4 regions of the Achromobacter sp. genome follow, and region 1 is predicted to be linked to each of the others. Evidence: predicted binding sites of a transcription regulator. Region 1 holds the regulator's gene; each other region holds the start of a gene.
What was found. Region 1 encodes sigma-54, which starts transcription at its own class of promoters, with help from an activator protein. Its sites were predicted from a motif close to TGGCANGNAANCTGCTTT; they were not measured.

Region 1 (2,200 bases):
AATTGCGTGACGGTTCGCTGAACTTTCCGGTCGGCATGCCGCTGGGCCGGGCCCAGCGCGAGTTCATCCTGGCGACGCTGGCGCACCATGACGGTGACAAGCGCTTGGCGGCAGACACCTTGGGCGTCAGCCTGAAGACGCTCTACAACCGGCTGGATGTGTACGACAAGGAAGGCCTGGCGGACCGCTGAGCAGTTCTTACCGCCGGCTTGTAATAGCGGCTCCGCAAGCGGCCGCCCTCCTCTCGATGCCCGCCCGCAAGTCCACCTGGCATGGATCTTGCATGAGTATCCAGGATACGCCGCCTTCCGGCGGCTCCCGGCAAGGAGACTCGATTGGGCCACCCTACGCAAGAATTGCGCCTGCGACAGCAGATGACGCTGGCGCCCCGGCTGCAGCAGTCCGTCAAGCTGCTGCAGATGTCGGCGCTTGAGTTCACGACCGCGGTGGAGCATGCGCTGGCCACCAATCCCTTTCTTGAAGACGGCGACGAGCAGGAAACCGACGGTACGGCCAACGGCCTGGACGCGAAGCCTCTGGGTTTCGGCAACGACGCCGACGACGCCCACGGCGCCGACACGTCCAGGGAGCAGACGGCGACGCCGGGCGCTGAAGGCGAGGAACCGCCTCCCGATGCGCCTACTTATTCCGGCGATTACCCCATGCCGTCGTCCGGCACCGGCGGTGGCGAAGGCAAGGACCTGGGCCAATGGGCCAGCGCGTCGCTATCGATGCGTGAACGCCTGTCTCTGGACCTTGGCAACTATCACCTGCAGCCGCGTGATCGGCTGCTGGCGGAATTCATCATCGACGCCCTGGATGACGATGGCTATCTGCGCGTGCCGCTCGACAGCCTGTGCAGCCCGGACCGTCCCGAATTCAACCCGCCGCCCGATGACGCGGAATGGACCACCGCCCTGCGCCTGGTTCAGCAGTTGGACGCGCCTGGCCTGGGCGCGCGCGACCTGACCGAATGCCTGACGCTGCAACTGTCAGCCGCGCGTACTGTCGACCCGGCGACCCGTGACTTGGCGTTGCGCATCGTGCGCGAGCATCTGGACCGCCTGGGGAAGAACGACTGCGTGGGACTGCGGCGCCTGCTCGACTGCTCCGATGACGCGCTGCGCGAGGCGTGCGCGCTCATCCGCAGCCTGGACCCGAAGCCGGGCGCCCGCTACAGCGCGGAAGCCCCCGTGTATGTCGTGCCCGACGTGTTCGTGGACAAGTGGCACGCGCGCTGGCGCGTGCTGCCCAACCGTAACGCGATGCCGCATGCGCGCCTGCACCGCACCTACGCAGACCTGTTCCGCCGTGCCCGCTTGGACGATCGCAGCCCCATGGCCCAAGAGCTGCAGGAGGCGCGCTGGCTGGTGCGCAACGTGGAACAGCGTTACACCACCATCCAGCGTGTCGCAGAGGCCATCGTCAAACGGCAGCAGACGTTCTTTGAGTACGGCGAAGTGGCGCTGCGACCCCTGATGCTGCGCGAAGTCGCCGACGATCTGGACATGCACGAGTCCACGGTCTCTCGGGCCACCGTGGGCAAGTACATGGTGACGCCGCGTGGCGTGTTCGAGTTCCGCCACTTCTTCTCCCGCGAGCTTGCCACCGAATCGGGCGGTTCGTGCTCCGCCGCCGCGGTGCGGGCCCTGATCAAGGAAATGGTCGACGCCGAAGACCCCACTATGCCGTTGTCCGATGTGGCCCTGACGCAGCAACTGGCCTCCAGCGGCATCCTGCTGGCGCGCCGTACCGTATCCAAGTACCGCGGGCAACTGCGCGTGCCGCCCGCGGAGTTGCGCCGCCAACACTAGCGGTTTTGCCGGCCGGCGCCGAACGCAAAGAAGGCTTCCCAGCGGAAGCCTTCTTCTTTATGGCAGCCCCGAGGGGGCTGCCAAGTTCCGGACGCTTACTTCGAGCCACCCGAATTCGGATACCCCGGAGGCGGCGCGGCGCCGGCGGCCGGCGTGCGTGGCACGTTGTCGTTGGCCTCGCGAGGACGCTTGGGCGTTTCATCGGAGTGCTTCTTGCCCGAAGACATGGTGCCGCTATGTTGCATCGCGGGCGCGGTGGTCCCCGTAGAGGGCGTCGCATTGGGCGCAGGCGCCATCTGCCCCGCCGGCAAGGGGCGGTTCGGCTGGGCGGCGGAGGCGTCGTTCGGCGTGGAAGACGGCGTAGTCGGGCTGGCGGACTGGGCCAG
Region 2 (2,200 bases), on a different contig from region 1:
CGGTTTGCTGATGCGTGCACGCCTGTTCACCTGGCTGAATGTGGCGCGCGACGAAGCGGCACGCGCCGGCCGTCCGGCGCCCGCCACCGTGGCCGCTTTCTGGCCGATGGCGGACGAGCCCGACCTGCGCCCCCTGCTGTCGCAATGGGTGGAAAACGGCGTCGCCGTCGCATTGCCCGTGGTGCGCGAACGCAACGCCCCCCTCGCGTTCCTGCCGTGGACGCCCGAGGCCGAACTGCGCGCCGGCCCTTACGGCATCCAGGAACCAGTGGCCGGCGCCGAGGTGCTGCCCGACGTCGTCCTGGTGCCGACGCTCGGTTACACCGACCAGGGCGACCGCCTGGGTTACGGCGGCGGCTATTACGACCGCACCCTGGCAGCGCTGCGCGAACGGGGCCACCCGTTCGTCACGATCGGCATCGCCTGGAGCTGCGGCGAACTGGACGCCGACTATGCCCCGGCCGCGCACGATTACCCGCTGGACGCCGTGCTGACGCAGGACGGCTGGGTGCCGCATGCGCCGCTGGAACAAGGCGCCCCGGGCGGCACCACGCTGCACACGTACCGAATGCACTGACGCACCAGATAGGTCCGGCGGCATGCACCACTACGGTGCATTCAGTACCGCTGGCGTCCTACGCGCGGCGGGGGATGGCGTTTCGGCGCCCTTGGGAGGATATTGTGCCCAAGTCCCCGGCTTGCCCGAAAAGCTGGCATGCGGGTTGCTTATTCTTTGGGACCGGCCACGCATCGGCCGGGTAATGACCGTGTGCAAGGCCGCCGCCTGCCGGTTGGCCGCAGCACCCAGCATCGGAGGAGCCATGAAGGACAGATCATCCCGTCCAGCCGCTTTTGATGAAATGCGCGACAGTGCCGGCGGCATACGCTCCCAATACCAGGCCTTCGAGCGCTGGCACCAAGAGCAATCGGCCGAAGCCATGGCCGTGCGACGGCTCGAAGCCGACCTGAGTTTCCGCCGCGTCGGCATCACCTTTTCAGTCGCCGGCGACGCCGCCGGCACCGAACGCCTGATCCCGTTCGACCTGATCCCCCGGATCATCCCCGCCGACGAATGGCGCCACCTGGAAGCCGGCCTGAAGCAGCGCGTGCGCGCGCTGAACATGTTCATCCACGACATCTACCATGGCCACGACATCGTGCGCGCCGGCGTCGTGCCGGCCGAACAGGTGTTCCTGAACGCCCAGTACCGCCCCGAAATGCAGGACGTGGACGTGGCGGAAGACATCTACTGCCACATCGCCGGTGTGGACATCGTGCGTGCGGGCGCGGGCGAGTTCTACGTGCTGGAAGACAACCTGCGCGTGCCCTCCGGTGTGTCCTACATGCTTGAGAACCGCAAGATGTCGATGCGGCTGATGCCGGACGCGTTCAGCCGCATCAAGGTCGAACCGGTGGCGCACTACCCCGACCTGTTGCTGGACAACCTGCGCGAAGTCGCGCCGCACGGCGGGGACGCCCCCACGGTTGTGGTGCTGACGCCCGGCATGTACAACTCGGCCTACTTCGAGCATGCCTTCCTGGCCCAGCAGATGGGCGTGGAACTGGTCGAAGGCCAGGACCTGTTCGTGGAGCAGAACACCGTCTACATGCGCACCACGCAGGGCCCGCGCAAAGTGGACGTGATCTACCGCCGGCTGGACGACGACTTCCTCGACCCCCTGTCGTTCCGCGCGGATTCGGCGCTTGGCGTGCCGGGTCTTCTGTCGGTGTACCGCGCCGGCCGCGTCACGCTTGCCAACGCCATCGGCACCGGCATCGCGGACGACAAGTCCACCTACTTGTACGTGCCGGACATGATCCGGTTCTATCTCAGCGAAGAGCCCATTCTGTCGAACGTGCCGACCTGGCGTTGCGGACGGCCGGACGAACTGTCCCACGTGCTGGCCAACATGCACGACCTCGTGGTCAAGGAAGTGCACGGCGCAGGCGGCTACGGCATGCTGGTGGGGCCCTCCTCCACCCGCGCCGAAGTCGATGCGTTCAAGGACCGCGTGCGCGCCAACCCCGCCAACTACATCGCGCAGCCCACGCTGGCGCTGTCCACCATCCCGACCTATGTGGAATCGGGTGTCGCGCCGCGGCACGTGGACCTGCGTCCCTATGTGCTGTGCGGCAAGGACATCCGCACCGTGCCCGGCGGCCTGTGCCGCGTGGCGCTGACCGAGGGCTCGCTGGTGGT
Region 3 (2,200 bases), on a different contig from region 1:
ATTTCTTGGCGATGCCTGTCGTCATCTCGTAGGTGTCCGTGCGCGCCCAGTCGCGCTGCATTTCCAGCAGGTATTGCAACGCGGTGATCGGCTGGCCGCCTGCTTGCACGATACGCTCGATGGCGCGGTTGTGGGCTTCCGCCGACACGTCGCCGCACGCGTCGGTAATGACGTAGACCTCGAAGCCCTGGTCCAGCGCCGACAAGGCCGGCCCGACGATGCAGACGCTGGTCCACAGGCCTGCGAGCACGATGCGTTTCTTGCCGATTTCGTTCACCTGCTTGATCACGGCCGCGTCTTCCCAGGTGTTCATGGACGTGCGGTCCAGCAGCTTCTGGCCGGGAAAAGGCGCGACCACTTCGTCGAACATCGGGCCGGAGAAGCTCTTTTCCGCGACGGTCGTCAGGATGGCGGACGCGCCGAAACCGGCGGCGGCATGCGCGACCAGGCCGGCATTGTTGCGCAGCGTGACCGCGTCGATGGAATGCGTGGCGAACGCCATCTGCGACTGGAGGTCGATCATGATGAGCGTGTGGTCCTTGGGCGACAGCAGTTTGGCGCCGGGGGTCGGGGTGGCGGTGACGGGCATGGAGGTCTCCTTGGATGCCTGCGGTGAATTCCCCTGCAATGTGCCACCCGGCCCATGGCGCGTATTGAACGATTGTCCGCCCGTTTGAAGATTGTGATCGCGCTGGGGGCCGCCGGGCGCTGGGCGCGCCCCGTCGCTTGCGGAACAATTTTGCAATGGGTTGTAAAAAATGCGCGGCGGAGGGCGGCGGTATCGGGCGCGAAGGCCGTCCGAAAAAGGGCGGCCCGCGCACCGGTCTGGTGCCAGACGCCGCTAAATGGGCATTTGGGGGGGCATGTGGGAGGCATTTCGGGGGCATTTCCGGCCACATTCCTTGGGCAGCCACCACGGCCGGAAGGCCGACACGCCGGGCGATTGTCGACAAGCCCCGATGCCCGGCAACTTGGCATGCAAGTTGCTTAATTATTTCAACGAGCTATTGCTACTATCAATCGTCGTGCCTGCCGGGCCAGGGGGCGGACGGCCCCGACGTTGCCAGCGTGACCCTTGGAGACCTTCATGAAGCATCTCATCAAGCACGTGACCCGCTACCGCTATGCCGCCCCGGTGAACTACAGCATCCAGACGCTGCGCCTGACGCCCCGGCGCGATGACCACCAGCATGCGCTGCGATGGCAGATCCAGACGCCCGGCGAGATCCAGCCGCAGGTGGACGCCTATGGCAACGTCATCCACACGCTGACGCTGCACCGCACCCACAGCGAAATCGAAATCCACGCCGTGGGGCAGGTGGACATCCATCCGCTGGCCCAGGGCCATGTGGGCGACGAAGACGAACGCCTGCCGGTCTACATCTACGGCGTGCCCACCGCGTTGACCCAGTGCGACGACACCATCCGGGACTTCTGCCGCCGCGTGGCGCCCCGCGGCATGCATACGCCCGAGGACGTGCTGAACCTTAGCGCCGCCATCCGCGAGCGGGTCGCGTACACGCCGGGGCTGAACGACGCGCCGATGACGGCGGCGCAGGTGCTGGCAGCGGGGCGCGGCGGCAGCCAGGACCACACCCATCTTCTGCTGGCCTGCGTGCGCGCCTTCGGCACGCCGGCCCGCTATGTCAGCGGCTATTGGCACGTGGCGGGCGACGAGGCCGCCAACCATGGCTGGGCGGACGTCTGGCTGGCCCGGCACGGCTGGGTCAGCGTGGATGTCAGCCACGCCTGCTTCGCCTCGGACGGCCATTGCCGCCTGGCGGTGGCGCGCGATTATGAATCGGCTTCGCCCGTGCGCTGGCTGCATGGCGCCGCCGCCGCGCTGTCGATGGATGTATCGGTGCAGGTGCAGACCAGCCACTGAAACACGCGCGTGTTTCCCTTGCAGTGCTTTGGCTGCCTTTGCGGCAGCCCCAAGTCGACCCGGAGAAGGCAGTGACGATCCACGTAGCACTCAAGCACGTTACGCAATACAAATATGACCGTCTCGTCGGGCTCTCGGCGCAAGTGCTGCGCCTGCGGCCCGCGCCCCACAGCCGGACCCCCATCCTGTCGTATTCGCTGACCATCGAGCCGGCCGAGCACTTCATCAACTGGCAGCAGGATCCCTTTGCTAACTACCTGGCGCGCTTGAACTTTCCTGGCAAGACCCGGGAATTCAAGATCACCGTGGACCTGG
Region 4 (2,200 bases), on a different contig from region 1:
CATCATGGCGCGCACGTTCTTTTCAACGTCGGCAGCGGGGCTGCGGGCGATCAGGTCGGAGATGTTCTTCTGGATGTCTTCCATCCACTGGGTGCGATTGTTCATAGCGGCCTCTCGGTGTTCTTGATGCCTCAAGTGTAGTGCTTCGGGCCCCTCGCTGCAGGACGATCGGGCAAAAAAAGAGGGCGGGCCGCATGCGGTGACCGCCCATCAAAGCACAGGAGAAAACCGGGCTGCCATGGCGGCAACCCCCTACCAACATCGTTACGGGCAACCCATCTGGGATGCCGACTGCGCGAACAGGTCAGACGATTGCTTGCACTGCGCCGCCAATTGGGTCTTGTCGGGAATCGCCGCCCACTGCGACTTGGCCGATTCGAGCTGCTGCTTGATGCTGGCAGCCGCCGGGTTGCTGCTGCCCAGCTTGTCCATGCAGGCGTTGACCTTGGCCAGATACGCTTCGCACTCCGCAGGCACGGAAGGCGAGGAGGCGCTGGCGGCCGGCGGCGTGGTGGCGGCGGGTGCTGGCGTCGTCGGCGCGGGTGTCGTGGCAGGCGGTGTCGACGCCGGCGGGGTGGCGGTCGGCGCAGGCGTCGTCGAAGCAGCTGGCGGGGCCGCCTTTTCATCGCTCTTGTTGCAGCCGGCTAATACGCCCACCGATGCAGCCAGCGCCAAAATGCCGATCATCTTGCGTTGAATCTTCATGGTGTCCTCTTTCCGTTCTTGCTTCTTATTAGGGCGGGCAGCCACACCGGGAACGTCTCCAGCAGCCCGATTCGCCCCGGCCCTTTTTGGATGAGCCATGAGCTGTTGTTGATTCTTCTTCAGTGCCCTCCCGGCAACAAGCGTATCCGTGTAAACCCCGGTATCAAGGACATCACCGTTTTCGGATGCCCCGCCCCCAGCTGGCAGACGGCTGAATCGGCCCCGGATTCGGGCGACACGCCCGGCCTGCAACGCTGTGCGGCCCGAAGCGATCGAAGGGGCGGCGGCCCGTCCGGTTCGAAACCCACTACAAACCGCAACAGCCACAGCATCAAATGGCTACAAATGACGAGCTTGAAACATATTTCGTTTCAAGCCGCGATTCCCCGCATTACGCACCACATTGAGGCTGACGGACGGTGCATGACGCACCACATTGGTGCAAACAGGCACAACTCAGGCGCCTGCAGCCCGCTCGTCCGGGTCCAACAGACATGGCATGGAACTTGCTTGATAGTCGAAGCCAACGTGCAACCATGAGAGGAAATGCCATGAAACTCATCATCGCCATCATCAAGCCCTTCAAGCTCGACGAAGTGCGGGTGGCTCTATCCGGAATCGGCGTCCAAGGTCTGACTGTTACCGAAGTCAAAGGGTTTGGTCGCCAGAAGGGTCACACCGAGCTGTATCGCGGCGCCGAATACGCCGTCGACTTTTTGCCCAAGCTGCGGGTTGAAGCCGCGGTGCCCGACCACCTTGTCGATCAGGTCATCGAAGCGATCGAACAAGCCGCCCGTACCGGAAAGATCGGCGACGGCAAGATCTTCGCCGCCCCCCTGGAACAGGTGATCCGTATCCGAACGGGTGAAGCTGGCGAAGCTGCGCTGTAAATAAATAAAGAAGACTCATTGGAGCCTGAAAATGGATAAAGCAGATATCTCCTGGTTGCTCGTCTCTACCCTGCTTGTATTGATGATGGCCGTACCCGGTCTGGCGATGTTCTATGGCGGCCTGGTACGCAGCAAGAACGTGCTCTCTGTGTTGCTGCAAGTGCTGTGCACGTTCGTGCTGGGCCTGGTTCTCTGGTTCATCTACGGCTATTCCCTCGCGTTCACCGAGGGCAACGCCTTCTTCGGCGGCCTGTCGCGCGCCTTCTTCTCTGGCATGTTCACACCGGCTGACGGCAAGTACGCCATGTCGAACACCCTGACCGAGCTGCTGTTCGCGTCGTTCCAGGCCACGTTCGCCGGCATCACCTGCGCGCTGATCGTAGGCAGCTTCGCCGAACGCGCCCGCTTCTCGGCAGTGCTGGTGTTCACGGTGATCTGGTTCACATTCGCTTATGTGCCGATCGCCCACATGGTGTGGTTCGCGTCCGAAACGGCGCCGGGCCTGCTCAACGCCAAGGGTGCGCTGGACTTCGCCGGCGGCACCGTGGTGCACATCAACGCTGGCGTGGCCGGCCTGGTGGGCGCTTATGTGGTCGGCAAGCGCG

Region 2: a site for sigma-54 is predicted at 712-729, ahead of ACO6D5_RS07495 (circularly permuted type 2 ATP-grasp protein). Genes of this name have one in related genera too.
Region 3: a site for sigma-54 is predicted at 973-990, ahead of ACO6D5_RS00885 (transglutaminase family protein). Genes of this name have one in related genera too.
Region 4: a site for sigma-54 is predicted at 1,201-1,218, ahead of ACO6D5_RS09215 (P-II family nitrogen regulator). Genes of this name have one in related genera too.

Annotation. Positions count from the first base shown of each region.
Region 1 covers NZ_DBHKZA010000013.1:68,344-70,543, reverse strand. Annotated here, with positions in the region: gene ACO6D5_RS07045 (sigma-54 interaction domain-containing protein) at 1-191, shown strand, start outside; gene ACO6D5_RS07040 (RNA polymerase factor sigma-54) at 336-1,814, shown strand; gene ACO6D5_RS07035 (hypothetical protein) at 1,910-2,200, opposite strand, start outside.
Region 2 covers NZ_DBHKZA010000014.1:58,197-60,396, reverse strand. Annotated here, with positions in the region: gene ACO6D5_RS07500 (5-formyltetrahydrofolate cyclo-ligase) at 1-577, shown strand, start outside; gene ACO6D5_RS07495 (circularly permuted type 2 ATP-grasp protein) at 822-2,200, shown strand, end outside.
Region 3 covers NZ_DBHKZA010000002.1:29,152-31,351, reverse strand. Annotated here, with positions in the region: gene ACO6D5_RS00890 (hydrolase) at 1-589, opposite strand, end outside; gene ACO6D5_RS00885 (transglutaminase family protein) at 1,088-1,885, shown strand; gene ACO6D5_RS00880 (transglutaminase family protein) at 1,957-2,200, shown strand, end outside.
Region 4 covers NZ_DBHKZA010000018.1:54,258-56,457, forward strand. Annotated here, with positions in the region: gene ACO6D5_RS09205 (accessory factor UbiK family protein) at 1-105, opposite strand, end outside; gene ACO6D5_RS09210 (DUF5339 family protein) at 265-705, opposite strand; gene ACO6D5_RS09215 (P-II family nitrogen regulator) at 1,257-1,595, shown strand; gene amt (ammonium transporter) at 1,627-2,200, shown strand, end outside.